Methylosarcina fibrata AML-C10: one gene and its partner. The protein of the gene in region 1 binds, or shares a complex with, the protein of each later gene. Links are inferred from orthologs where the notes say so. Each region holds a gene or a part of one and is shown in the gene's direction. Other genes may lie near its edges. The genes, in order: A3OW_RS0109900 and dnaX.

What was found.
Region 2: A3OW_RS0109900 (region 1) and dnaX share a complex: the UniProt entries of both Bacillus subtilis proteins name them as parts of the DNA clamp loading complex. The link is inferred for Methylosarcina fibrata AML-C10 from one-to-one orthologs.

Annotation. Positions count from the first base shown.
Region 1 is NZ_KB889965.1:2,066,876-2,081,525, forward strand. The notes cover bases 5,255-8,254. They hold A3OW_RS0109900 (DNA polymerase III subunit delta'), read left to right. Parts: upstream 5,255-6,262; coding sequence 6,263-7,246; downstream 7,247-8,254. Other genes in these bases: mltG (endolytic transglycosylase MltG), read left to right, coding at 5,255-5,576; tmk (dTMP kinase), read left to right, coding at 5,573-6,262; A3OW_RS0109905 (PilZ domain-containing protein), read left to right, coding at 7,251-7,601; A3OW_RS0109910 (TatD family hydrolase), read left to right, coding at 7,676-8,254. In the rest of the region: A3OW_RS0109860 (beta-ketoacyl-ACP synthase III), read left to right, coding at 1-136; fabD (ACP S-malonyltransferase), read left to right, coding at 219-1,199; 3-oxoacyl-ACP reductase FabG, read left to right, coding at 1,192-1,920; acpP (acyl carrier protein), read left to right, coding at 2,150-2,380; fabF (beta-ketoacyl-ACP synthase II), read left to right, coding at 2,471-3,715; pabC (aminodeoxychorismate lyase), read left to right, coding at 3,755-4,585; more of mltG, read left to right, coding at 4,578-5,254; more of A3OW_RS0109910, read left to right, coding at 8,255-8,455; GTP 3',8-cyclase MoaA, read left to right, coding at 8,607-9,614; A3OW_RS0109920 (hypothetical protein), read right to left, coding at 9,636-10,859; A3OW_RS0109925 (type 2 periplasmic-binding domain-containing protein), read right to left, coding at 10,871-11,275; A3OW_RS0109930 (V-type ATP synthase subunit A), read right to left, coding at 11,659-13,491; A3OW_RS0109935 (DUF2764 family protein), read right to left, coding at 13,551-14,243; A3OW_RS0109940 (hypothetical protein), read right to left, coding at 14,240-14,650. UniProt on the Bacillus subtilis protein: DNA polymerase III is a complex, multichain enzyme responsible for most of the replicative synthesis in bacteria.
Region 2 is NZ_KB889965.1:4,506,865-4,521,429, reverse strand. The notes cover bases 11,651-14,565. They hold dnaX (DNA polymerase III subunit gamma/tau), read left to right. Parts: upstream 11,651-12,267; coding sequence 12,268-13,863; downstream 13,864-14,565. Other genes in these bases: recR (recombination mediator RecR), read left to right, coding at 14,208-14,565; A3OW_RS0121325 (YbaB/EbfC family nucleoid-associated protein), read left to right, coding at 13,883-14,206; hemL (glutamate-1-semialdehyde 2,1-aminomutase), read right to left, coding at 11,651-11,915. Also shown: phosphate regulon sensor histidine kinase PhoR, read right to left, coding at 1-109; phosphate regulon transcriptional regulator PhoB, read right to left, coding at 112-804; A3OW_RS0121390 (nucleoside deaminase), read right to left, coding at 906-1,385; large-conductance mechanosensitive channel protein MscL, read left to right, coding at 1,555-1,959; A3OW_RS0121380 (TraR/DksA C4-type zinc finger protein), read left to right, coding at 2,153-2,371; A3OW_RS0121375 (cytochrome P450), read left to right, coding at 2,567-3,979; A3OW_RS0121370 (YbhB/YbcL family Raf kinase inhibitor-like protein), read left to right, coding at 4,225-4,803; membrane protein insertion efficiency factor YidD, read right to left, coding at 4,830-5,228; ATP-dependent chaperone ClpB, read right to left, coding at 5,343-8,021; A3OW_RS0121355 (asparaginase), read right to left, coding at 8,101-9,156; A3OW_RS0121350 (dihydrofolate reductase), read left to right, coding at 9,227-9,727; A3OW_RS0121345 (hypothetical protein), read right to left, coding at 9,920-10,306; more of hemL, read right to left, coding at 10,635-11,650. UniProt on the Bacillus subtilis protein: Part of the beta sliding clamp loading complex, which hydrolyzes ATP to load the beta clamp onto primed DNA to form the DNA replication pre-initiation complex.

The DNA of each region.
Region 1 (14,650 bases):
CAACACGTCGTCCGCTTCGGTATTGCTCGCTTTCAACGAAGCGGTTCGCGACGGCCGCATCCGGAGAAATCAGGTGGTATTGCTTGAAGCATTCGGCGCTGGCTTCACCTGGGGCTCGGTATTGCTTAAATATTGACATTGCCATGCACAGACGAACCGGCCCGCCATAGATCGGCGCATTTTTTGCTTATCACCCAACCCTAACGGCAAGTTTCATCATGAGCGAACAAACCTATAATTTAGCCTTTGTTTTTCCAGGCCAGGGCTCTCAATCCGTCGGCATGCTGAACGATCTGGCGGCCGCCCATCCCGAAGTGAAACAGTTATTCGAGCGCGCCTCCGAGGCTCTCGACAAGAACCTGTGGACCCTGGTCGCCGAAGGCCCGGAAGACGAGCTCAATCAGACCCAGAATACCCAGCCGGCGATGCTGGCGGCGGGCTATGCCGTCTGGCAGGTATGGTGCAAGGAAAGCCCCGTTCGCCCCGCCTGGATAGCGGGACACAGCCTTGGAGAATACACCGCGCTGGTCTGTTCGGAAGCGATATCCTTTGAAGACGGGATCAAACTGGTCGCCGCGCGGGGCAGCCTGATGCAGGAAGCGGTCCCGCAAGGCGTAGGCGCCATGGCGGCCATTCTGGGTCTGGAAGATCATGAAGTGGTTAAACTCTGCGCCGATGCCTCGGACAATGACGAAGGACTGCCCGAGGAAACCGGCGCCGAACTGGTTTCCGCGGCAAATTTCAATTCACCCGGCCAAGTGGTCATTGCCGGCACCCGAGCCGCTGTCGAAAAGGCGGTCGCTGCGGCCAAAGAAGCCGGCGCCAAACGCGCCGTATTGCTGCCGGTCAGCGTACCCTCCCATTGCGCCTTGATGAAGCCGGCCGCCGAAGCTCTGGAGGATTACTTGCAGGGCATCGGTATAAAAACGCCGAATACGACTCTGATCCATAACGTCGACGTCATCGCCCACAGCGCGCCCGACGTCATCCGCAGCGCTTTGGTAGCCCAACTGTATCTGCCGGTGCGCTGGGTGGATACCGTCCGCTTCATGCACGACCAGGGCGTTACTCGCTTCGTCGAATGCGGACCCGGCAAGGTGCTGGCCGGATTGAACAAGCGCATCGTCAAGGAAGCCGAACACATGACTCTCTTCGATTCCGAATCCATAAACAAAGTTAAGGAGCTGTTGAATGCCTAAACAAGTCGCTTTAGTCACAGGCGCCAGCCGCGGTATCGGCAGGGCGATTGCCGAAAGATTAGCCGGCGACGGCTTTTTTGTCGTCGGCACCGCCACGACCGACAACGGCGCCCAGGCCATTTCCGCTTATCTGGGCGAAAACGGGAAAGGCCTGAAACTGGATGTCGCCGACGCCGAATCGGTCGCCGAAGTCACCAAAACCGTCAACGACGAGTTCGGTACGCCGGTGGTACTGGTCAATAACGCCGGCATTACCCGAGACAATCTGTTGATGCGGATGAAGGACGAAGAATGGGACAGCATCATCAGCACGAACCTGACCTCGGTTTATCGGATGAGCAAGGCCGTACTGCGCGGCATGATGAAAGCCAAAACCGGCCGCATCATCAACATTTCATCGGTCGTCGGCGCTACCGGAAACGCCGGCCAGGCCAATTACGCCGCCGCCAAGGCCGGCATCGTCGGTTTTACCAAATCGATGGCGAAAGAAGTCGGTTCGCGCAACATTACCGTCAACACCGTCGCTCCCGGTTTTATCGACACCGACATGACCAAAGAATTGAGCGACGACGTCAGACAGAGCCTGTTGTCGGTCATCCCTCTGGGCCGGCTGGGAGAACCGGAAGAAGTCGCCCATGCCGTTTCATTTCTGGCTTCACCCCATGCCGGCTACATCACCGGCGAAACCCTGCACGTCAACGGCGGCATGTACATGCCCTAGGCCTTTGCCGGGTTGTTCCGGTATTTTGAGGGCGTTTGAGCAAAAAAGGACCCTGTTCCCAGCAAATCAACGCCATTTTAATATTGTGACATCGATATAATATTAAAGTATAATGCCCGCCGCCGTCTGGAAACACCGTAGGCGGGATTTCAAGTAAAAATTAATAACGCTACTATTGCAAGTACTCCATGAGCTACCGATTAACTTGCATTGTTTGAGGATAAAAATTATGAGTAATGTTGAAGAACGAGTGAAAAAAATTGTTGCAGAGCAATTAGGAGTAAAAGAAGATATCGCAAATGATGCTTCATTCGTTGATGATCTTGGCGCTGACTCTCTGGATACAGTTGAACTCGTGATGGCTCTTGAAGAAGAATTCGAATGTGAAATTCCGGACGATGAAGCTGAAAAAATCACAACCGTACAACAAGCCATCGATTACGTAGAAAAGAACGCTTGAAATTGATTTTAGTGGATGCACCCTCGTTCATCCACTAAATCGCACCCGATTACAGCAGTCCTGCCCTATCATTTGTTAAGGTAAATCACATTGAGCAAACGCCGAGTTGTAATAACCGGATTAGGCGCTGTTACGCCGTTGGCCAACACGGTCCCGGAAACCTGGGACGGCATCGTCAACGGCAAAAGCGGCATCAGTCCGATTGATTCCTTCGATATTTCGCCTTTTGCCACAACTTTCGGCGGTGTCATCAGAAACCTGGATATTACCCAATACATTCCCGGTAAGGATGCTCAGCGCATGGACGGGTTTATCCACTACGGCCTCGCCGCCGGCTGCCAGGCTTTTGAAGATTCCGGCCTGGAGGTTACCGAAGCCAATGCCGAACGGATCGGCGTGGCGATCGGCGCGGGTATCGGCGGCATTACCGGCATCGAGGAATGCTATGCCTTCTATGAAAAAAGCGGACCACGCCGGATTTCGCCTTTTTTCGTACCCGGCAACATCATCAACATGATTTCGGGCAATCTGTCGATCAAGTACGGATTGAAAGGCCCCAATTTTTCCATCGTCACCGCCTGCGCTACCGGCACCCATAATATCGGAGACGCGGCCCGCCTGATTCAATACGGGGATGCCGACGTCATGATCGCCGGCGGAGCGGAACGCTGCACTTCCTCGCCTACCGCGATGGGCGGTTTTATCTCCGCCAAGGCCTTGTCTCGACGCAACGACGCCCCGCAGGCGGCAAGCCGGCCGTGGGATAAGGATCGCGACGGTTTCGTATTGAGCGACGGCGCCGGCGTGGTCGTTCTGGAGGAACTGGAACACGCCAGGGCGCGAGGCGCGAAAATTTATGCCGAACTGGTCGGTTACGGCATGAGCGGCGATGCGTATCACATGACTCAGCCTTCTCCCGGAGGAGAAGGCGCTGCACGGTGTATGAGAAACGCATTGAGGGACGCCGGTCTGAACGCCGAGCAAATCGATTACATCAACGCGCACGGCACCTCGACGCCGGCCGGCGATATCGGTGAAACCCAGGCGATGAAATCGGCTCTGGGCGCTCACGCCTACAAGCTTGCGGTCAGTTCGACCAAATCGATGACCGGCCATATGTTGGGCGCGGCCGGCGGCATTGAAGCCGTATTCACGGCATTGAGCCTCAAGCATCAAATCGCCCCGCCGACCATCAATCTCGAGAATCAGGATCCCGAGTGCGATCTGGACTATGTCCCGAATACCGCCCGGGATATGAAAATCGAATACGCCTTGTCGAATTCGTTCGGTTTCGGCGGAACCAACGGCACTTTGGTTTTCAGACGCTACGGGTAAGAAACCAACGCTACCGCATGCCTTCGGTATGTTCTATCGATGATCTTGATCAATGGTGAATACCGGGATCATATCGAAATTTCCGATCGCGGCTTTCAATACGGCGATGGTTTGTTCGAAACCATCGAAGTTCACAACGGTCGACCGGTTTTTTTAAACCGGCACCTACACAGGCTGCAAACGGGTTGTGCCCGACTGCAGATTCCCTGCCCCGATCCCGAACTGATTCGTTCCGAAGCCGCCGTTCTCTGTAAAAACGCGCCCCACGCGGTACTCAAATTGATCATCACCCGGGGTTCGGGCGGACGTGGCTATCGACCGCCCGAAGCAACCCGTCCCACTCGCGTGTTAAGTCTCCATCCTTGTCCGGATTATCCGGGCCGCTACCGGGAGCAGGGCGTTGCCGTGCGGATATGCCAGACGCGCCTGGGGCTCAACCCTGCGTTGGCAGGCATCAAGCATCTGAACCGGCTCGAACAGGTGCTGGCCAGGGCCGAATGGGACGACCCGGAAATTCAGGAAGGACTCATGCTGGACATCAACGGCCATGTTATCGAAGGCACCATGACCAACCTCTTCTATTTCAGCAACCGGAGCGCTTATACGCCGGCATTGACGCAGTGCGGCGTAGACGGCATTATCCGCCGGATTCTGATGGATCTCTTGAGCAAGCGCCGCATCACCGTCCGGGAAACCGCTCCGACCGTAGATGAATTATCGGCCGCCGACGAAGTCTTTGTATGCAATTCGATCATAGGGATCTGGCCTGTTCGGGCCATCGGCAACGTCCGGTATGCCGTTGGCCCTTTTACGCGGCAATGTCAATTCGATCTCACTGAATTTAAAAACGAGGCAGTCCACGATGAATAACAAACTCATCGGCTTAGCTGTGATCCTGTTCAGTTTCGTCGGCGGCTGGCTCTGGATGGATTATCAAACCGCCCTGTACGCGCCGGCGGTCAAACAGGAAAAAGTTTGCGTCGAAATCAACAAAGGCGATTCCTTGAACGTCATCGCCGACAAACTGGCCGCCCGAAATCCGGCGATCAAGCCGTTCTGGTTCAAGGTCGTCGCCTTTCAGGACAATTCGGCCAAAAAACTCCGGACCGGAGAATACGAGTTAACCCGAGGCATGACCATCCGCAACGTCATAGACCTTTTCGTGCAGGGAAAGACCAAGCAATACGCGATCACGTTTCCCGAAGGCTGGAGTTTCAAGGAAATTACCCAGGAAATCCGGAAAAACCCCAATCTGGAACACATTCTCGGCAAAATGCCGGTCGATCAAGTCATGACTCAACTCGGCGCAGAAATTAGAATGCCCGAAGGCCAGTTCTTTCCCGATACTTATTTTTTCGAGAAGCATATGTCGGACGTCTCCCTGTTAAAACGGGCCTATGACAAAATGCAGAAGGTACTGCTGGAAGAATGGAGCCATAAGGCGGAAGGATTGCCTTTTAATACTCCTTACGACGCCTTGATTCTGGCCTCCATTATCGAAAAGGAAACAGGAACCGAATCCGAACGACCGCTCATCGCCGGCGTCTTCATCCGCCGGCTGAAAAACGGCATGCCGCTGCAGACCGATCCCACGGTCATCTACGGCATGGGCGAGCGATACCGGGGCAACATCGGATCCGAAGACCTGAAAAATGCGACGCCCTACAACACCTATCTCATCAAAGGGCTGCCGCCGACTCCGATTGCGATGCCGGGACAACAGGCCATCCATTCGGTGCTGCATCCCGACAACAGCGATACCCTTTATTTCGTCGCCCGTGGCGACGGCACGCACGTCTTCTCCACCACCCTGAAAGAACACAATCAGGCCGTCAACTTATACCAAAAGCCGCCGAAATGACGCTCTCTCTCTTACCTGGCGCTCCCGCCGCCAGAGGCAAATTCATTACGCTGGAAGGCGGTGAAGGCGTAGGCAAAAGCACGAATCTGGCTTTTATCCAGGATTATCTCCGGCGCCGGCAAATTTCCGCCTTGGTGACGCGCGAGCCTGGCGGCACCGGGCTGGCCGAGAAAATCCGCGCGCTGCTGCTCGACAAAAACGACGAACCGATGACCGAAACCGCCGAATTATTGCTGGTGTTCGCTGCCAGGGCACAACATCTGCGGCACGTCATCGAACCGGCATTAGCTCAGGGTCGGTGGGTCTTGTGCGACCGTTTTACCGATGCCACTTACGCTTATCAGGGCGGCGGCAGAAACATGAGCGTCAGCGCCATCGCCTGGCTGGAAACGCTGGTGCAAGGTAACTTGAGGCCGGATTTGACCCTGTTGCTCGATGCTCCGATCGAAATCGGCCTGGCCAGGGCGAAAGCAAGAGGCATCTCCGACCGCTTTGAAGAAGAAAAAGCCGACTTTTTCGAAAAGATCAGAACGGCTTATTTACGGCAAGCCGAACTGCATCCGGAGCGAATCCGCCTGATCGCGGCCGATCGGCCGCTGCCTCAGGTGCAGGCGGCCATTGCCGCAGCGATTGATCCTTTGCTCGACGGCGTTTCCCGGCCGTCTATTGCCGACAGGGCGGAGTAAATGGAGTCCGTTCTCCCATGGCAACAAAAGGAGTGGCGCCATCTGTGCGAATACAGGACGCAAAACCGGATTCCCCAGGCGCTCCTGATCTCCGGAAACAAGGGCCTGGGCAAGCGGCGCCTGGCCGAACAATTCGCTTTTTCCCTGCTCTGTCCGAATCCCGCTGCGCACGGCCTGCACTGCGGCCAGTGCGACAGTTGCCTGCTGATCCAGGCCGGATCGCATCCCGACCTGTTTTACATCGAACCTGCCGAAGCCGGAAAAGCCATCGGCATCGATTCGATCCGCGGCCTGATCGCCGACACGCAGCTCAAACCGCAATACGACGCCTTCCGGGTCGTCCTCATCGATCCTGCCGACCGCATGAATCAATCGGCGGCGAATGCCTTTTTAAAATGTCTGGAAGAACCGGGAGAACGCACGGTGATTTTGCTGATCACCGAAAAGCCCGCCCAACTGCCGGCCACGATCCTCAGCCGCTGCCAGAAAATGGCTCTGGCTCCTCCGGACCAGGAAACCGTTGTTGCCTGGCTGAAACAACAACATATTGAAGATGACCTGGAAACTCTGGCCGCCATGGCACGGAATTCGCCGCTGCTGGCCCGGCAGTATGCGGAGGCCCAAACCCTGCCTCTGCGCAACGAATGCTTCAAAACCTGGCTGGCGGTCGCGAAACAGCAGACCAGCCCGATCACGACGGCGGAAAACTGGTTAAAATTGCCACAACCCGACTTACTTCTCTGGATAAGCTCGTGGACGATCGATTTGATCAAATGCAGTTGCCGAATCCGGCCCGGCACTATTTATAATCCCGATCTGAGGACTTCCTTGCAAGAACTGGCGGGGCGGCTAGACTTAAAAAGCCTGTACCGGTTGTACGACCTGATACTGGCCAGCCGCCGACGGCTCGATACCCAGGTCAACAAACAATTGATGCTGGAAGAACTATTGATACTGTGGTCCCAACTCAACCGGAGTAAGTAATTCCATGACCGATGCAACTCCCCGCCAGGGCATCCTGTCGCTTACCATCAAGGATAAAAATTCGTTGTATTCCTCCTACATGCCGTTCGTCATCAACGGCGGCCTGTTCATTCCGACCAACCGGCCTTATGAAATGGGCCAGGAAGTGTTCATGCTGCTGAATTTGATGGAAGAACCGGAACGGCTGCCGATCGCCGGCAAAATCATCTGGAAAACGCCCCCCGGCTCCGAAGCTTACCGGTCGCCGGGAATCGGTGTACAATTCAGCGATCAGGACGGCGGCGTCGCCCGGAATAAAATAGAAACCTATCTGGCCGGTGCGCTGGAATCCGGACGGTCTACCCATACGATGTAAAATCCTAACCAACAACGGAACCGAATCGTCTGCTTTTAATCTGATTGTGTCATTCAACCGCCATTTCCCTGTCCATGCTGATAGATTCCCATTGCCATCTCGACCGCATCGATCTTGCGCCGTATCAAAACGATTTCGGACGTTTCATGAGTGCGGCCGAGGAAAGCAAACTGGAACACATGCTCTGTATTTCAATCGACCTGGAATCCTATCCGGCCATGCTGGACCTGGTCTCGGGTTATCCGGCCGTTTCGGTAACCGTCGGCGTTCATCCGAATGCTCATGACGGCAGGGAGCCCGACGTGGAAGAACTCGTCACGCTGGGCCGGCCGTCGAAAGTGATCGGCATCGGCGAGACCGGGCTCGATTATTTTCGCAGCACCGGCGATCTCGGCTGGCAACAGCAACGCTTCAGAAACCATATCCGGGCCGCGAAAGCGTTACACAAACCTTTGATCATTCATACCCGCGAAGCCAGGCACGATACTTTGCGGATTTTGAGAGAAGAAAGCGCGGATCAAATCGGCGGAATCATTCATTGCTTTACCGAAGACTGGGAGTTTGCCGAACAGGCTCTGGAATTGAATTTTTATATTTCCTTTTCCGGCATCGTGACCTTCAACAGCGCCAGGGAAATCCGGGAAGTGGCCCAAAAAGTGCCGGCCGACCGTTTTCTGATCGAAACCGATTCTCCTTATCTGGCGCCGGTTCCCTTCCGCGGCAAACCCAATTATCCGATGTACGTCCGCTTCGTCGCAGAACAGATTGCCCAATTAAGAAACACCTCTTTCGAAGAAATCGCCGAAAGGTCGACCTGTAATTTTTATACCCTGTTCAAGCTGACTCCTTCTTGAACGGAAACCCGAGCCCTGGCCTCAAATCGAATCGCCTTCGCCACCGGAACTTCATAGAAGCAGGCAGGTCTGATCAGGCATGATCAACCGCGGTCAATACCTGGGCGATTTTATGCTAGAATTGGCATTCTCGATTTAACTCCGGCGCACCATGACCCACTCCACAGTTGCTCCTCAATTGATCGATCGTTTCGGCAGAAAGGTCGATTATCTGCGCATTTCGATTACCGACCGATGCGATTTTCGCTGCGTTTATTGCATGGCGGAAGACATGACCTTCCTGCCCCGCTCTCAAATCCTGACGCTCGAAGAAATTCACACGCTGGCCAAAGCGTTTGCCGAATTCGGCGTCACCAAAATCCGGATAACGGGCGGGGAACCGCTGGTGCGAAAAGGCGTGCTGGAATTGCTGGAAAATCTGGGCCGGATCGAGACGCTGAAGGAACTGGTGATGACCACCAACGGCTCTCATCTGGAAAGCATGGCAGCATCGATAAAAAACGCCGGAGTAAGGCGCATCAACATCAGCCTGGATACCCTGGATCCCGACAAATTCAGAACGATCACCCGAACCGGTAATCTGGCGCAGGTGCTCAGCGGCATCCGGGCCGCCAAATCGGCAGGGTTTGAAGGCATTAAAATCAATGCCGTCATTCTTAAAAACCGAAATCACATGGAAGTCAACGATCTGGTACGGTATGCCGTCGACAACGGCATCGACGTTAGTTTTATCGAAGAAATGCCGCTCGGCGTGGTGCACCGGCACGACCGCGCCGAAGCCTTTTATCCCAGCGAGCTGATCAAAAAAGACCTGGCCCGGCAATTTTCCTTGCTGGCCACGACCGAAAAGACCGGCGGGCCTTCAAATTACTATAAAGTGGCCGGCACGCATACCCGGGTCGGCTTTATTTCTCCGCACAGCGAAAATTTTTGCGGCCAATGCAACCGAGTCCGGCTGACCGCCGAGGGACACCTGCTGTTATGCCTGGGCAACGAGCATTCGGTCGATTTGAAAGAAGTTATTCGAAGTGCGCCGGGAGATCTGGCTCTGTTAAAAAAGACCATCTTGGACTCAATGCAGATCAAGCCGGCCCGACACGAATTCAATATCCATGAACAACCGGTCATCCTGCGCTACATGAACATGACCGGCGGCTAAACCGAAAATGCAAACAAGGCCTTAGAAATTGTACGATATCATGGCCGAATACAAGTCCCAGTGCTGAGTTGTTCCTTGCGGGTTTTCGATGCCGGACAGCCAGCCGGTACCGTTGATATGATGATATTCCGCGCTCAGCATCAGGGAAGGCAGGATTTCATAGCGTAAACCGAAAGTCCAGTCCTGGGCGAATCGGGAATGCGCGGGAGCGCCGGTCATGGCGGAAAATTTTTCGCCATACGGATCGTTCAGGTCCCAAATCAAGTCGTCATAACGAACTACCCCTTCAAGGGCTTCGGTCAGCCGGTAAGTGCCCTGAATATAAAAGCTTTGTCCGGTAAATCCCGTATCGGGCCGCGGCGCAAAACCGTTCAAATCGGCTCGGCGCAGCGCATACTCGCCGGTCAGGGACCAATCCTCCGCACTGAATTGAGCCGACAGGATCAACGGATGAAACTGCCATTTGCCCGCTTGCAGCGTAGCGCCCGCATAAGGCCGGTAATGGCCTTCAAAGCCGGCGTAAGTCACCGCCAGACGGATCAGTCCGATTTCCTGTTCCAGTTCATAGCCCAACCGCGCCACCCAGGACGCATCGCCGTCCATATGGCCCGGCGAATTGCCCAGAATGACGTAATTGAAATCGGGATCGTCCATTCGGGGAATGATTCCACCCACGTTCAAGGTAAACTCGCCGTAGTCGGTGCGATGCTCGCCATAAAAATAACCGCCGTCCGCCGAAAGGGCGAGGTTCCGGTTGACGTCGAAATAAATGGATTGCGGCAATAAAATACTGGGCCGGGTAGCGGCGACGTCCCGAGTGTCGTTGTAAAAACCCAAAGGCGTCGGCACCCGGCCTCCCCGAATGGACAACAAGGAGGTTTCCGACGAATACAGGTTATAGTTGGCTAGGCCATAATCAATCCGAAAGCCGCCGTTATCGGTATCGCCGGCATCGCGCCAGACCACCTGCATCGCCACCTGCAGATCGGATAACATGTTCCATGAGCCGTTGATTCCCAATTCTCTGAAGTCGTGGGAGATCGAATCATCCGATTTGCCGAAGAAATTGTTGTCCGAGGTGTGAATAATGCCTTGCGACAAAAATCCATGAACTTGAACCGATTCCGGCCACCATTCGTTTTCCCCGGATTCTCGAGCCTGGCCGGCGCAAGGCCAGGCCAAAACGGTAAAGCAAGCGTAATAACATGCAAGATTCAGAATAGAGTGACGGATTATTGGAACCATACGATTATTTCCTACTCTATATCCAGAATTTTGATGCCGTCAGTAATGTCAACCCCGTTCAAATAACCTACGGCGCCGGGAGTAGTGCGTAATTTATTGATCATTTCTTCCTTGTTTTCCACTACGATGGGAGCTTGACCGGTACCGCTGAAAACTAATTTATTCCAGTTTTTACGCATCTGATGAGGAAAAACGTTCAAAATTTGTTTACAGAACTGTTTATGCAGAGGATCTTCGTCCGGCAGTACGAATACCGTCACGTCGGAGCCGTCGTTCCAGTGTCGCAACCGCATTTTGAAAATGGCGCTCAAGCCGTTCTTACTGATGCTTTTTTGTGAAGTGTCGATATTAACAACCGGATACACGGCATTGGGGTCGATACGGTCCAGAGCAGGAGCCGAGTTTGCCCGCTCCATGAGGACGAAAAGAAATACGAGGACCCAAACATATTTCGTATTGGGTCTGAGAGAGGCTTGAATCGGCTGCAAATCGGAGGCCAGTACCTTAAAAAAAGTTGTTATTATAAACAAATTGAGTCCCTGATTTTATCTTCTTGTTTTCAAGAACGGCCTTGAAAGTTTTTTCATAATCTATTGTTTTATTTCCTTTTCTCAAAATCCAATTCAGCCTTAAAAAGCATAGTACAGAATCACCGGAAATCCAGAGGCACGGAAATAACCCGGACAGCCCGATTTTTAAAACCGGACTCGACAGTCCGGAGGTGGCTTTAATCGCTCCGGAAAAAAGTTGCTTGTGGGGGCAACGCTTGAGTACGGCCCAGAATGAGCGGAAATCCATCTCAAACGGAAGTTTCCTTTTTCTTTGTTTCGGAATGGATACAGCGGTCGATGTCCGCCAGCAGTTCGCAATATTCCGGACTCTGATGTCCGGCATAATTCAGATTTTTAAACAACCCTGTCAAACGGGTGAAAAAAAGCCTCGCTTCGTCCTGATCCTGGAAATGGTAATCTGCATTCACCGCTTCCGCCAGCTTTAAAAAAACTTCTTTTTGCCGCTCGATCGGCACGGCCACGTCGACGGCATCGAACGCATCCTGCTGCAGATACACCATATCCAGCAGTTGGGCTTCCTGATAAACGACAAAATCTTCGAGAGCAATGCCTGTTTCTCCGGTCACCTGAATCATTTGATAAATCGTATCGCCCCGCTTCAGCAATTCCATCATGGCCTGAACCCGAGCCGTCCAACCCTCGCCGAGAACATTCCCGAACCAGCCCTGCAACTGATCGGTATAGCGCGACCAGGACAACAAGGGATCGACGGCCGGATAAAAACGCTTGTAGGCCCGCTCGGAACTCAGCCCCAAAAAAGTTTTCACGGTACCCAGGGTGGCCTGAGTCACCGGCTCTTCAAAATTTCCTCCGGCCGGCGAGACGGTGCCGATCAGAGTTAAACTGCCTCTGGCTCCGCCCGCCGTCGAAATCACGCCGGCTCTCTCGTAAACGGCTTTGATCGCCGAATCCAGATAAGCCGGAAACGCTTCCTCGCCGGGAATTTCTTCCAGACGGCCCGACGTTTCGCGAAGGGCCTGAGCCCAGCGCGAAGTCGAATCCGCCAGCATCAGCACGTTCAGCCCCATCTGACGGTAATACTCGCCGAGGGTGATCCCGGTATAAATGGAGGCTTCCCGGGCGGCGACCGGCATCGAGGACGTATTGCAGACGATGATCGTGCGCTCCATCAGCGACCCGCCCCCTTTGGGATCGGTTAGCCTCGGAAACTCGGTGATCGTTTCGACGATTTCCCCTGCCCGTTCCCCGCAAGCCACGATCACTACGATGTCGACTTCCGAGTTTCTTGAAATCAGATTCTGCAGCACCGTTTTGCCGGCGCCGAACGGCCCGGGGATACACGCGGTGCCGCCTTTCGCTATCGGAAAAAACGTATCGATCAGGCGCAAATGAGTGATCAGAGGTTCTTCCGGATAATGCCGTGCCACCAGCCCTTCTTTCACTAACAGCGAAGGCAGCGGTTTGCGTACCGGCCAGCGTTGCTTCAGGCTGATCGTGCGCTCTTTTCCGTTAGGTAGCCTGATTTTCGCTACCGGTTCATCGACCGTCACCGCGCCCTCCTGAATCCAGAGAACCTCGGCTTCTCCGGCCACGTCGAAAGGCACCATGATTTTATGGTTGAATCGCCGTTCCTGCACCGAGCCGATGACAGAGCCCGCATTCAGCCGGGCGCCGGAGGTGATTTCCGGAGTAAAAGTCCATTTGCGCTGAAGATCGAGCGCCGGAAGATCCACGCCCCGGGGAAGAAAATAGCCGTATTCCGACGCCAGCTCGTCCAGCGGATTCTGCAAGCCGTCATAGATCCGGCCCAAAAGCCCCGGTCCCAGCTCCACGGAGAGCAATTCTCCGCTCTGCTCCACCGGATCGCCGAGACCGATGCCCGCCGTACTCTGATAAACCTGAGCTTCCGCCGTCCGGCCGTGAATCCGAAGGACTTCCGCCTTGATCCGTTCGGTAAAAGCGGACTTTTTTCGGCTGGGCAAAATGTAAACAACTTCATTCTTGACCAAAGGCCGTGCCGATTCGGCCAGAGTTTCTATCGAAACCAGATCGTCCTGAACGGCAATCACGCGAGCGGTCGGCAAAGGTGGGCGGTCCATTTTTATTTATCGAATGAAAGCGAGAAGATCCATAAACCGGGCAAGAAGTAAAAAAGCTCTTACCGTATTTCCAGAGAAAGATCACAGTCTTTCAAACCGGTCTCGACCAGCCGATCGAAACAGGCCACGGCCTCGTCGCCCCGATAACTCGACCAGCGCCGGCTTAAGTCCCAGCGCAGCACGTAGAGCGCCACCGCAGTGAAATCGAAGTAATGGCGGTTGCCGACTTCGATGTAATGCCGCCAGATCAGCTCCAGCAGGAATTTCTCCAATTCATGGGGCCGGCCGTTCGCCAGCAAGGCATGCGCATCGGCCAGCCAGGGCACGCGGTAACCCAGGCCGAAATCGTTTTTGTGCCAGTTTTTTTTAATGGCATCCTGCCACGTTCCTGCTCCCGGAAATGAAGTTCGTTCCGGCGCGCTGGCTCCGGCGAGCCTAAGCCGCAAGGCGGACAACAGGATTCTGAGTTCCAGATGCCACAGCGCCAGCCGCCTCATCTCGTCATTCAGAATGCGGCCGGCCGTTTCCAGGTAGGAGGATAACATCGTTTCGTCGTTTTCATTCTCGAATTGAAATCCTTGTGCGAGCGCCTCGATCCGTTGCAGTTCGGCGGCATCGGACGCGTCGAGCAGCCGCAGACGGCGATCCAGTTGCTCTCTGGACAGGAGCGTCCGTCCGTCCGAAAAAAACTGCCTCGGCTGATGCGGCAAACTGGCAAGCAATAAGGTGTATTGGCAGCGGTGCGGCATCACTTGAGGAAGCCCTGCAACAAAGCCCGAAAGCGGGGCTGCAAATGTTCCGATAATAAAGCCGCAACGGCGGTTTCGGTAAAATCGATCACGATACGGTCATCCTCCAGCTTGATCAGCACGCCGTGACCCACCTCTTCGGCGGCTTCAATTTCAACGCCTTCCTTTAATAAATCGGCCGCAATGACGGCGGTAAGACGGTTCAAACCGTCCCGTTCGAACTGCTCGGAATTTCGGTCCAGATCGTCCAAACCGATCGCTTCTTCAGGAATTTGAATCTTGACTTTCCGGTGTTCGTCCAGGCCGATTTCTTTTCTGAGGCGTCCGGCCAATTCGAGGATGATCTGCCGCAAACAGTCTTCCTTGGCCATCTCCTTGCCGACCAGATGGACCACTTCCCGGTCGAAACC
Region 2 (14,565 bases), 2.4 Mb from region 1 along the record:
GCAACGCGCAAGTCAACGGAAAAAACAGCCCGGTCACTCCGCCGATGATCGACGTCACCGTCGCCAACAGCAGGAAAATCCCTATCTCTCTGCGCCAGAGTCCGATCATGCCTAATCGATCAATGAAAACCGGTAGCCGAAACCGCGCACCGTCTGCACCAGATCCTCCCTGCCGTATTCGGCAAGAATTTTTCTTAACCGGCGAATATGCACGTCGACCGTTCGTTCCTCGATATAAACGCTGCGCCCCCAAACCTGATCCAAGAGTTGGGTGCGGCTGTAGACCTTGTCCGGATGGGTCATGAAGAACTGCATCAAGCGGAATTCGGTGGGGCTGACTTCCAGTTGCTTCTCGCCGATAGCCAGCCGATGCTGCTCCGTATCGAGCATCATGTCGCCCAGAGTGATCTGGGTCAGCCCCTGCATTTTACCGCTCCGGCGCAACACGGCGCGGATCCTCGCCACCAGTTCCTTGGGCGAAAAAGGCTTGGTAATATAATCGTCGGCGCCGATCTCGAGGCCCTTTACCTTGTCCTCTTCTTCGCCGCGGGCCGTCAATAGAATAATGGGCAGCTCCCGGTACAAGCCCTCTTTCTTCAGCCGCCTGGCCCATTCCGCGCCGCTGATTCCCGGCAGCATCCAGTCCAGCAGAATCAGGTCCACCATGGACTTTTCCAGAGTTTTCTGTGCATCGGCCACACTGGCCACCGCCATCGTTTCAAAACCGGCCTGTTCGAGAACTACCGTGAGCATTCCTCGAATGGCATCTTCATCTTCAACAACGAGAATGCTATTTTTATTCATAAGTGAATGTAGATAAACAAAACCGGATTGTAACAAAGGATTTATGACACTTTGATGACAACCGAAGCGATCGCTGCCTCTTGATGAAGGAGAAAGCCATTTTACGATAGACTCAGGTTCGGCTTCACGTGATATGCGCCTCTCGGGGCATTATCGAACAACGCATTGCATTCCGCCTCCAACAACCCTCCGACAATACGGGTATTGCGAAAAAAAGTTCTTTGGCTCACCTCGCTGGCGCGGATGTCGATTTGCCACCAGTTCTGTTCCCGTAAATAAGGCATCGACGTCCCGTAGTAGACCGTCCCTATGCCCACCCATTCGATTGCGCTCTGGCACATCGGGCACGGTTCCGCCGTCGTATACAAATCGAAGCCGCTCCAGTCGGCCGGGCGGTACAATTCGGCGCATCGGTGTATCGCCATCATTTCCCCGTGAAAAGTCGGATTAAGCGCCGACTGATTATAACCTTCGGCAATACAATGCCCGTCGGCACGGCGGACGATTACGGCTCCGAACGGAAATTCGGGAACCTGGGCCGCCAGGGCAATGGCTCGTCGCATAAAATCGGCATGCTTCATCGAATTCCCCCTTGATTTTTGTTATTTTATTGAATGTTTGATCGGGAAGCGGTATCTTTATTTCGCCGTCGTTCCGATTTTTCAAACGGATACTTTATCAATCGTTTGGAAATATTCAAAAAAGCTGAAGAAGTTTTAATAATTTTATCGCTGCCATAGGAGAAAAAAGATGGGTGTTTTGCAGGAATTTAAAGAATTCGCCGTTAAAGGAAACGTGGTCGACATGGCGGTCGGCATTATTATCGGCGCCGCCTTCGGCAAGATCGTATCGTCCTTCGTCGCCGACGTGATCATGCCGCCCATCGGCCTCTTGATCGGCGGCGTTGATTTCACCGATCTTGCCGTCACGCTGAAGGCAGCGTCGGCCGATGCGCCCGCCGTCACCCTCAATTACGGCAATTTCATTCAAACCATCGTGGACTTCACCATTGTCGCTTTCGCGATCTTTTTAGTCATCAAACTGATCAATCGATTTAAAAGAGCGGAAGCGGTAGCCCCTGCGACTCCTCCGGCCCCTTCGAAAGAAGAAATCCTGCTGACGGAAATCCGGGATTTATTAAAGGAAAGAAAATAACCTGTTCGAAATTCCGGTTCTGCGGGATAGCTTGAGAGGTCACCCTTTTGGCGCGATCCGTACGGGCGATTTCTTACGCTGCTCGAAGGGGACCGGAAAAGCATTGAAACTTTTTCTCATGAAAAAAGTCGAATTTTTTTGGTAATACCTCATCATTGATGATTTTTAACCTACAGTTTGAGCCAATACTATTATGTCGACAGCATGGGCCGGCGGCACGGACGCCATCGTGGAAAGAATGGAGCAAATGACCAATCTCTTTATCGAAGAGACACGGAAATCGATTTATACGGGTGAATCGGCCACTCACTGCGAAGAATGCGGAGATCCGATACCGGAAAGCCGAAGAAAGGCCATTCCTTGTAAATACTGCCTGGCTTGCCAGACCGCTCTGGAAAAAAATTTAAAATAGTAAACGCCCAACCGCAGCTTCTCTTTGCCACTGCCGAAACGTTTACCAATGCGGCAGGCTTTCGGCTTCGGAGAGCCGGAAAGCCTTCGGGATTGCAAGAGGAGCCATGATCAAACCCGACCGCCGACAACAGCCACCACCCGTGCTCCGCAGAGCCCGGCCCGGCTTGCGGTAACTGCCACAGGAGGCGCTCTCATGTCCACCGCGAGCCGGCCGCGTACGATCGCCCAATTGCCTGGGCCTGCGGGACTGCCTTTCCTGGGCAATCTACTGCAAATCGATTTACAGAAACTGCATCGGATTCTCGAAGACTGGGCCGGGACTTACGGCGATCTTTACCGCGTCAGGCTGGCCGGCAAGTCCGCCGTCGTCATCGGCAATCCGGAGCTGATCCAGGCCGTACTCCGGGATCGTCCGCAAAGTTACCGCCGGCTGAGTTCCATGGAACGAGTCGCGCGAGAACTGGGCACGCACGGAGTGTTTACCGCCGAGGGCGAACAATGGCAGCAGCAGCGCGCTCTTGTCGCCCAGGCGTTCAAACCGGACAATTTGAGGCGTTTTTTTCCGCACCTGCGCACGATCACGGCACGGCTGCAAAACCGGTGGAAAAATCTGGCCGGCAGCGCGCAGTCCGTCGACGTGGAAAAAGACTGGATGCGTTTCACGGTGGACGTCACCACGCTGTTTGCCTTCGGTTTCGACATCAACCTGCTGGAAAAAGAAGACGACGATTTTCAGCGCCATCTGGAGCACCAGTTGCCGGCTTTCAACCGCCGGGCCAATGCGCCGTTTCCTTACTGGCATTACGTCAAACTGCCCGGCGACCGCGCCATGGAAAAGTCCCTCGACGCCATCAAGGCCACAATTAACGGATTTGTCGATCAGACCCGCCTTCGGCTGCGGCAACAGCCCGAGCTCGCGGCGCAGCCTGCCAATTTCCTGGAAACGTTACTGGTAACGCAGAGCGAAGACGGCACCGGTTTGTCCGATGAAGCAATTCAAGGCAATATTCTGACCGTGCTTCTGGCCGGCGAGGATACCACGGCGCATACGCTCTCCTGGCTGCTGTATCTGATCGCCGGGCACCCGGAAGTGCAACGGAAGATGCAGCAGGAAGTCGATGCCGTACTGGAAACGGAAACGTTGGCGCCGAACCCGTTTGTCCTCGACCGCCTCACCTATATTGAAGCGGTCGCCCTGGAAACGCTCCGGCTGAAAAGCGTCACGCCGATGCTTTATCTGGAGCCGAACAACGACGTCGAACTGGGCGGCGTCCGGATTCCGAAAGGCACGTTTCTGATCCTGCTGACTCGCTACGGCGCTCTGCAGGAAGAAAACTTCACCGAGGCTCTCCGGTTCAAACCCGAGCGCTGGCTCGATCCGGAACGTTCCGGCTGCGCCCATAACCGTCAGGCTTTCGTCCCGTTCGGATCGGGTCCCAGATTCTGCCCCGGACGCACGCTGGCAATGCTGGAAATTAAAATGGCGACGGCGATGGCGTGCAGGAATTTTTCCGTCCATCCTGATGAAACCGGGCCGCCGGTCCGGGAGATCTTTTCGTTCACGATGAGGCCGGACGCTTTGAAGATCCGGTTTTCCGAACGATAACGCCAATTCAGTCGAAGGCTGGAGCTGAATTTCAGCGATGGCATTTCATGTCGGGTTCAGGACTTGCCTGTTCCGGCGCTCAAGCGGCTAATATAATGCATTGAGAAAGTGGATTTGAACGAAGAGCGGACCGGGTTTCGTCTATTATTTCTTGGAATCGGACGAGAAGACCGGCCGCTTGAGCTATTTCGGTCCATTTCCCACCCTTTCTGTTGGCCATTGCCTTGGCATGCAAGGAGACACCCGTGCGAACGACAAAAATCACCCAAAGCTTGCGCTTGATCGGCTTGATGCTCTTCTTTTGTTCCACCGATTTATTATCGGCGGACCAAGCGAACGCTCCGCGTCTGACTCTTCGATCTTATGCATTTACCCATCAACATCCGATTCCCAAACAATTTACCTGCGACGATGCGAATTTATCCCCGCGCCTGATCTGGACGAACGTACCGAAGAACGCCAAGAGTCTTGTCCTGATCATGTACGATCCCGATACGCCCGTTCCCGCCGTACCGCTGATGAGCTGGGTCCATTGGCTGATTTACAACATTCCTCCGTCCGCTTCCGGATTGCCCCAAAATGCCGGCCCGGACGAATTGCCCAAAGGCGCGCTATTGGGCAAAAACGACTGGAAAGAAACCGGGTATAAAGGCCCGTGCCCGCCGATCGGCAGGCACCGTTATTTTTTCAAGCTGCTGGCTCTGGACAAGGTATTGCCGAATTTGCATCTGCCCGATTACGCCACACTCGAGAAAGCAATGAACGGCCATGTTCTCGACCGGGCGGAGTTGATCGGGGTTTATCAGCGAAAAGTAATTCCATAACTTTCCCGTCCAATCCTTATTGCGTGCTAAAAAGAACAGTCACAAGGCAACTCCGGCAGATCGCAGTTGATTCCCTCGCAGGCATCCCATTTTCTGGAGCGGCAGGCATCGGAACAATCGCAGTCAGGACACTCGTCGCAATCGTTCCGCCCTCGCCGCCGTTGACCGTTTCTGATTAACGTTTCGTTGGCTTCCTTGCAGGCTTGAAAACGGGCACGGATGTCCCGATAGCCGCCAAAAGGGCCTTGAGCTCCAACAATTTTGCTGACGGCCTCGGAGCAGGAATCGCCCCCATAGAGAGCGGCATGAGCGCAGCGAAAACCCTTGTAGGGCGAGATGAATTTTTGATAGAAAACAATCAGCAGGATGGCGAGATATTTCACATGCGTATGCTTGTCAATTAGGATAGGTGCGGTGTTAGTCATGGCTAACACCGCACCTAAAGCATAGCAAATCCTCGGCAAGTGAAAATGGATAGACTGTATGCCGCGCGAATGGCGACAAGCCGGGTTTGAACCTATCCTGCCAGGGGTTGAGGATCAGGCTTTTACAAACCGCAAAAGCCCATCTTCCAGCTCGACTTTAATTATATCCCCGGATTCGAACCGGCCTGCCAGAATCTCCTGAGCCAATGGATTTTCGAGCTGGTGCTGGATCGCACGCTTCAACGGTCGCGCGCCGTAGACCGGATCGAAGCCGGCTTCGCCGAGACGGTCGAGGGCGGCATCGCTGATTTCGAAGCCGATCTCGCGCTCCGCCAGACGCTTTTGCAGATACGCGATCTGAATCTTTGCAATCGCCCGGATCTGTTCGCGTTCGAGCGGATGGAACACCACCACCTCGTCGATTCGGTTGATGAACTCGGGCCTGAAATGCATGCCGACGATCTCCATCACCTCGGCTTTCATTTCCTGGTAGTTCGCTTCGACCGCTCCCGGCGTCCTGCCTTCCGCGGCACTCGCACGTCCCTGTGCTTCGGCCGCTTCCGGCGTCCTGCCTTCCGCGGCACTCGCACGTCCCTGTGCTTCGCCCACCAGTTCCTGGATTCGGCTCGAGCCCAGATTCGACGTCATCACGACCACGGTATTCCGAAAATCGACCGTCCGCCCCTGGCCGTCGGTCAGACGCCCGTCGTCCAGCACCTGCAGCAGAACGTTGAACACGTCCGGATGCGCCTTTTCGACTTCATCCATCAGAATCACCGAATACGGTTTCCGGCGCACCGCTTCGGTCAGATAACCGCCTTCTTCGTAGCCGACGTAGCCCGGAGGCGCGCCGATCAGACGCGCGACCGAATGCTTCTCCATGAACTCGGACATGTCGATTCGCACCAGCGCATCGACCGTGTCGAACAGGAATTCGGCCAGCGCCTTGCACAATTCGGTCTTGCCGACCCCGGTCGGCCCAAGGAACAGGAACGATCCGTTCGGCCGGTTCGGATCGGACAACCCCGCCCGCGAACGGCGGATCGCATTGCTGACCGCTTTCAGCGCTTCTTCCTGGCCGACCACGCGTTTGCTGAGGGCTTCTTCCATCCGCAGCAGCTTGTCGCGCTCGCCTTCCATCATTTTCGACACCGGAATGCCGGTCCACTTGGAGACGACCTCGGCGATCTCTTCTTCGGTCACCTTGTTGCGCAGCAGCGTCATTTTCTGCGTGCCGCCGGTTCCCGCCTGCGCCAGTTGCTTTTCGAGCTCGGGAATGACGCCGTATTGAAGCTCGGCCATCCGGTTCAAATCGCCGGTCCGCCGCGCCGATTCGAGATCGATTTTCGACTGATCGAGTTTTTCCTTGATCGAGGCGGAGCCTTGCAAGGAGGCTTTTTCGGCTTTCCAGATTTCTTCCAGCGCGGAATATTCCTTTTCGACTTCGGCGATTTCTTCCTCGAGAATCTCGAGCCGTTTTTTCGAAGCCGCATCGGACTCTTTTTTCAACGCGACCTGCTCGATCTTCAATTGAATCAGGCGTCGGTCCAGACGGTCCATCGCCTCGGGCTTCGAATCCTGTTCCATCCGGATTCGGCTGGCGGCTTCGTCGATCAGATCGATCGCCTTGTCCGGCAACTGCCGGTCGGAAATGTAGCGGTACGACAGCCCCGCCGCTGCGACGATCGCAGGATCGGTGATTTCGACGCCGTGATGCACTTCGTATTTTTCCTTGAGCCCGCGCAAAATCGCGATGGTATCTTCGACCGACGGCTCGTCGACCATGACTTTCTGGAACCGGCGTTCGAGCGCCGCGTCCTTTTCGACGTATTTCCGGTATTCGTCCAGCGTCGTCGCGCCGACACAGTGCAGTTCGCCGCGCGCCAAGGCCGGTTTCAGCATGTTGCCCGCATCCATCGCGCCTTCGGCCTTGCCCGCGCCGACCATCGTGTGCAGTTCGTCGATGAATAGGATTACCTGCCCTTCCTGTTTGGCCAGATCGTTCAAGACCGCTTTCAGCCGCTCCTCGAATTCGCCGCGGAATTTCGCGCCGGCGATCAACGCTGCCATATCGAGCGCCAGAACCTGCTTGCCCTTGATGCCTTCGGGCACTTCGCCGTTGACGATTCGTTGCGCCAGTCCTTCGACAATCGCCGTTTTGCCGACGCCGGGCTCGCCGATCAGTACCGGGTTGTTCTTGGTGCGCCGCTGCAACACCTGAATGGTGCGGCGGATCTCGTCGTCGCGGCCGATGACCGGATCGAGCTTGCCCGCTTCGGCGCGTTCGGTCAGGTTGATCGTGTATTTTTTCAACGCCTGGCGCTGATCTTCGGCGCCCGCATCCTCGACCGCCAAGCCGCCGCGCATCGCGTCGATCGCTTTTTCGACCGCCTGCCTGCCGACGCCGGCTTTTTTCAGGAGCTCCTGAAGAGCGCTTCTTTCTTCGAACACGGCCAGCAGGAACAACTCGCTGGCGATGAATTTGTCTTTCCGCTTTTGCGCCAGCTTGTCGGTCACGTTCAAAAGCCTGCCGAGCTCGTTCGAGATCTGCACGTCGCCTCCCGCTCCCGACACCGTCGCCAGCCGGCTCAATTCCTTGCCGAGCTCGGCCCTGAGCGCGACGGTATTGACGTTAAGCTGCGTCAACAGGGGCTTGATCGTGCCGCCTTCCTGGTCCATCAAAGCAATCATCAGGTGCACCGGCTCGATGAATTGATGATCCTTGCCGAGAGCCAGGCTCTGCGCGTCGGCCAGCGCTTCCTGAAATTTGGCGGTTAATTTGTCCATACGCATGTGGTTTACCTCTGTCAGGGAATTTTTAAGATAAACCCGATATGGGGAAGCGGCGACGGCTTTTCAATGCGGACTTTTCTTATCTGCCGTAATCCGAAGCCGGCTCATCCGGCCATTCCACGTGTTCGCCGGCCACGTCGCGCTCGATAAACTCCAGGATCCGGCTCGGGTCGTTAAAATTGCCGTAAGCCAGTAGCAGTTTGACATAGGCGGCCTCCATCGACATGTTCCAGATCATCCGGGCGCCCTCTTTCAGCAGGAAGCGGGTGCTTTCATAAGCGTCGGTGGATTTAAGCGCCGGCGCCAAGTACACCTCGACGCCGTGTTGCCGGCAGCGGGCGATAAATTCCGGCAGCGAATGATTTTCGCCCCAGCGCTCGGTCGTGCAAGCCGTGCCGGAATGGTAGAGGTCATGCAGGACGGCGTCGGTGCGCTCGAGATGGATATGGGAATAATCCAGGCCGGGATACGGTTTGAGCATGAGGATGCGGCCGGAAAACTCGGGCTTCAAGGGCGGCAGTTCCGCTTGCGCTGTGAACGGAGCCAGGCCCGTCCGGGAAAATCGATGGCCGTCGAATTCCAGATAACTTTCTCCGCGCACGCTGAAAAAATCTCCGCCAAGCTGCGGCGAGGACACCAGGCGCACGCCTCTGTGCACCTGAATCGTTGCTTGCCGTTGATTGCGGTAAGGCACGAAGACGCCGGATTCCTTGACGTTCAGGATAAACTCGACCGCACAGACGAAATTGTCGACCCCGTTGGCTTGGGCATGGGCCAGGGGATAATCGCTGGAAACCAAAAGCATCGGCCTGCGTAACCGGTAAAAATAAAAACCGAGCGCCGCCGCCGTATACGCCAGGGTATCGGTGCCGTGAGTCACGATGATGCCGTCGTATTGCTCCGGCTGTTCGGCCTCGATGGCCGCGATCAGAATTTTCCAGGCCGGCGGTGCCAGATTCTCGCTCAGAATGCGCATCGGCTGAATTGTTTTAAATCGGATATCCTCGGCGTTCGCATGGCGTTGCCGATATTCGGCGAGCAACTGGAACGGCGCCTCCTCGCCGGGCTTGATGGTTCCTTCATGGGCTATCGAGCCGATCGTGCCGCCGGTAAATACCACCAGAATGTTTTTCATAGTATGATGTACCCTCTTTTTATCGATCGTCAGACTATAAAATAATCAAAACGGCAAGACCAGCCTTCACATGAAAATTACTCTTATCGTCGCGATGACGAGCAAGCGGGTCATCGGGCTCGATAACCGGATGCCCTGGCATTTGCCGGCCGATCTGAAGCGTTTCAGAAAGATAACGATGGGATCGCCCATCCTGATGGGCAGAAAAACCTTCGAATCGATCGGCAAACCCTTGCCGGGACGCACCAACATCGTCATCAGCAGAAATCCCGAGTATCGGCAGGCCGGCTGCCTGGTTTTCAACGATCTTGAAAAAGCCATCAAGGCCGGCTGCGGGATGGCGGGGGAAATTTTTGTGATCGGCGGTTCGGATCTGTACCAAGCCACTCTGCCTTTGGCCGGCACCCTTCATATAACCGAGATTAAAAAGGATTTTCCGGGCGATACCTTCTTTCCGGAAATCAATCCCGGCGACTGGATCGAAACCGAAAGAGAAGATGTCCGGGACGACTCGGCGGCAGGATTCGATTACAGTTTTTTAAAGTGGGTCCGCCCCGGGCAGGCCGGTTGAATAAGAGGCGGTCAAGCGAAGCGGCCGCTCTTTAAATGAAAGAAAATTGCCGAATTTTTCATTGTTCTGGAGTTCAAGCCCAGCAAGACGACTTGAATCAGAGCGGGCGTCTTTACAGACTTAGGATCGGCCTGGAGGAGTCAAACCATATCAGGCAACGCCGGGTTATCCTGATATGGTCCTAAGGATGTTTTACAGCATGCCTTTCAGATCGCTGAACGCTTTGTGAGCTTCTCTCAACTCTGCATCCGCTTCCTGGAAAGAACCGGCTTTCGCGTGGCCTTTGGCTTTTTTCAGGATATTGTTTGCTCTCATGCGCGCCATGTCGACCTTGTCATTCGCGTTGATTTCTTTGCTTCCGTTCAAAGCTTCGTTCACCAACTTTGAGACAGTTTCCGGATCCGAACCGGTTTCGATGGCATTCTGGGCTGCCAGTATTCTTTTCAAAACCAAGTCGATAGCATCAGCCGGCTTGTAAATGATTCGACCTTCCGACGCTTCAGCCATTGCGGAAGTTGAAACACCCCCGATAGAAACAGCAACCAACAATGCGAATACGACTTTTTTCAAGGTTTTCATATCTAACTAGTCCTCATGTGTATATATGTAGAGATATAGCGGTATATGACTATTGTTCTAATAATTATGTACCGGCACCAATTCTACCACAATTTGTAATATTACAAATTGTAATATTGCGTACCTTCGGCTCATCCAATTCGGCATTGCCAAGCTCAAACCGATTTTATCGAATTACAACCTTTCTCTTCCTCTGGCTCTACCGGCTCGATTATCGGTTTAGGCCGAGTTTTCGCGGCTTCCACGGCCCGGTCGACAAAGCCGGTGACGGCGGATCAAAGGGTCCTGTCCGACTCGGCCAGTCGGAAACCGCATGCCACGGCGCGATCTATGATTTCTGAAAAGCGGCTTCCGCTGCGGCGAAAGTGTGCTCCAGAACGTCGTCGCCGTGAGCCATCGACACGAAACCCGCCTCGAAAGCGGACGGCGCCAGATAAACGCCTTGCTCCAGCATCCGATGGAAAAACCGCTTGAACCGGTCCTGATCGGATTGCATGACCTGGGCGAAACGGGTAATCCGCTCTTCCCGGCTGAAGAACAGGCCGAACATGCCGCCGACCGCGTGAGTCGTCATGGCGGCGCCCGCCTTTTCGGCGAGGGCCTGCAAACCGGAAACCAGTTTTTCGGTTTTGGCGGTTAATTCCTCGAAAAACCCCGGTCTCGACACCAGCTCGAGCGTTTTTAACCCGGCCGCCATCGCAACCGGATTGCCCGACAAGGTGCCCGCCTGATAGACCGGTCCCAGCGGCGCCAGGTATTCCATGATCTCGCGGCGGCCGCCGAAAGCCCCAACCGGCATGCCGCCGCCGATGACCTTGCCCAGCGTGGTCAAATCGGGTCTGACATCGTAAAAACCTTGAGCGCCTCCGAGCCCGACTCTGAATCCCGTCATCACTTCATCGAAAATCAGCACGCTGCCGTAGCGGTCGCAGACCTGCCGCAACGTTTGCAGAAAACCGGGAACCGGCGGGATGCAATTCATATTGCCGGCGACCGGCTCCACGATGACGCAGGCGATCTGTTCGCCCATCTGTGCGAACAATCGGGCGACCTCGTCGCTGTCGTTGTAAGTCAGAGTGATCGTATTTTCGGCAAGCGCCGCCGGCACGCCGGGCGAACTGGGCACGCCCAGCGTCAGGGCCCCGGAACCGGCTTTGACCAGCAGCGAATCCGAGTGTCCGTGATAGCAGCCCTCGAACTTGACGATTTTATCCCGGCCCGTATAGCCCCGCGCCAAACGAATGGCACTCATCGTCGCCTCGGTGCCCGAACTGACCATTCTCACCAGATCGATCGACGGCACCAGTTCGCATACTTTTTGCGCCATCCGGGTTTCGATCTCGGTCGGCGCGCCGAAACTCAAGCCTTTTGCCGCCGCTTCCCTGACCGCCTCGATCACCTCCGGATGCGCATGCCCCAGAACCATCGGCCCCCAGGAGCCGACGTAATCGATGTATCGTTTGCCGTTAGGATCGAAAACCCAGGCGCCCTGAGCATGATCGATGAACACCGGCGTTCCTCCCACTCCGCTGAAGGAGCGCACGGGAGAATTGACGCCGCCGGGGATGACGCGTTTGGCTTCGGAAAATAATACGGTAGCTTCGGTCATGGTGTTTTATGAGTCGGTCGGAAATGGATCAGGAAATGGGTTAACTTTATCATGTTTGCAAGATCGTTTCCTATCCGACGAATGGCCGGGAAATCGAATTGAACCGGAAGAACCTTTTTTCCGGATAAAATAATTTCGTCAAGACTTGTATTCCGCCGCGAATTAAAAGATAATGGTCCGCTTTCAGCCACTCACGGCTGTTTTGATTATGGTAATCGTGTCGGTCCTCCCGCAACGATACGCTGTAAACCCCGCCAGGTCCGGAAGGAAGCAACGGTAGCAGCGGATTCGTGTGCCGGGATGCGGCTGATGCGGTTACCGCCCAATTCGAATGCCAGCACCCGAGCCTGCAATGATTTACCAGGTTCTCGCCAGAAAATGGCGTCCTCATAATTTCACAGAAGTTGTCGGTCAGGAGCACGTCGTCAAATCGTTAATCCACGCTTTGCAGCACGACAGACTCCATCATGCCTATTTATTCACCGGAACCCGGGGCGTCGGCAAAACCACGCTCGCCAGGATTTTAGCCAAAGCCATCAATTGCCCCGACCTTAGGGATTATAACCCCTGCGGCGTCTGCGACATCTGCCGCAGTCTGGACGAAGGGCGCTTTCTGGATTTGATCGAGGTCGACGCCGCCTCGCGCACCAAGGTCGACGATACCCGCGATTTAATGGACAACGTCCAATACGCACCCAATCAAGGACGCTTCAAAGTCTACCTGATCGACGAAGTCCACATGCTGTCCGCACACAGCTTCAACGCGTTGCTGAAAACGCTGGAAGAGCCGCCGCCTCACGTCAAATTTCTGCTGGCGACCACCGATCCCCATAAAATTCCCGTGACCGTGCTGTCGCGCTGCCTGCAATTCAATCTAAAGCGCCTGCTGCCGGAGCAGATTTTCCGGCAAATGGAATTCATCCTGAATCAGGAAGGCATCGATTTCGAAACGCCCGCCCTCAAATTGCTGGCCCGCGCGGCCGACGGCAGCATGCGCGACGGCCTGAGCCTGCTCGACCAGGCCATTGTCTTCGGCAGCGGCAAGGTGGCGGCCGAAGATGTTTATGCGATGCTCGGAACCGTGGCCAGACAGCCGGTGTACGAACTCCTGGGCGCTCTGGCCAGGCTCGATGCCGCGGCCATTCTGGACAAAATCGGCGAACTGGCGAACCTGACGCCCGATTTCGGCGACATCCTGAAACAGATGCTGCAGATCCTGCACCGGATCGCGCTGCTTCAGCAAATCCCGGGGGCCAGCGATCCCGAGATGGATACCGAAACATTGAAGGATCTGGCGGCGCAAATGTCCCCCGAGGACGTCCAGTTGTACTACCAGATCGCCCTGATCGGCCAACGCGATCTGGAGCTGGCGCCCGACCCGAGGAGCGGCTTTGAAATGGTCCTGCTCCGGATGCTGGCTTTCCGGCCGGATACAACGGAGAAAACCGTGGTCAAAAGACAGGATGGCGCTCGTCCCGCACCACCGTCCGATGCCCTGCCGAAAACCGATCGGCCGCAGCTTTCGGCCGAACCGCCGAAATCCGGCAAAGAACCGATGGCGGTCGGTACCGGCCACACCGACTGGGCGGACATGATCGCCGCGATGAAACTGACCGGATTCACCCGGGAGCTGGCCAATAACTGCGTACTGGCTCATCTGGACGATACAGTCTGCAATCTGATTCTGGATGAAGGTCACAAACATCTGCGCCGTCCCGCCAGCGAAGAGAATTTGCAAAAAGCCCTGCAGACCTATCGGGGAGCGCCGCTGAAACTGGTGATCAACGCAGAAAAAACGGCGATCGCCACGCCCGCACTGCAACAGATCAAGGACCGCGAAAACCGGCAGCAGGCGGCGATTGAGGCGATCAATTCCGACGACAACATCCAGGCGTTGAAAGAACATTTCGACGCGAGGATAATGCCGGGCACCATAGAGCCCGTCTAACCGATTAAGGAGACCCATCATGAAAAGCGCACTTGGCAACATGCTGCAGCAAGCACAAAAAATGCAGGAAGATTTCAAGCGGGCTCAGGAAGAAATTGCCGCCCTGGAAGTGACCGGCGAAGCGGGCGGCGGACTGGTGACCATCGTCATGACCGGCAAACGGGAAGCCCGCAAGGTTCATATCGACCCGTCGCTGGTCGGCGAAGACAAGGACATGCTCGAGGACCTGGTGGCGGCGGCCATTAACGACGCCGTCGGCAAGGTCGCCAAGCTGAAAAAAGAGAAAATGGCGCAGTTAACCGCCGGAATCCCGCTGCCTCCCGGGTTCCAGATGCCGTTCTGACATGCAGAGAAAAGGCTTAATCGGACAACTGATTCAGAACCTGTGCTGCCTGCCCGGAGTAGGTCCTAAAACCGCGCAGCGCATGGCCTTCCATTTGCTCCAGCGGGACCGCCAGGCGGCCAAAACCCTGGCCGAGACGCTGATGCGCGCCACCGAACGGATAGGCTATTGCCGCCAATGCCGTACCCTGACCGAGGAAACCCTCTGCGACCTCTGCAGCGCTCCGGCCAGAGACCGGACGGCGCTGTGCATCGTCGAAAGCCCGGCCGACGTCTGGATCATCGAACAGACCGGCGTCTTCCGGGGGCTTTATTTTGTCCTGCACGGCCGGCTGTCGCCCCTGGACGGCATCGGTCCGG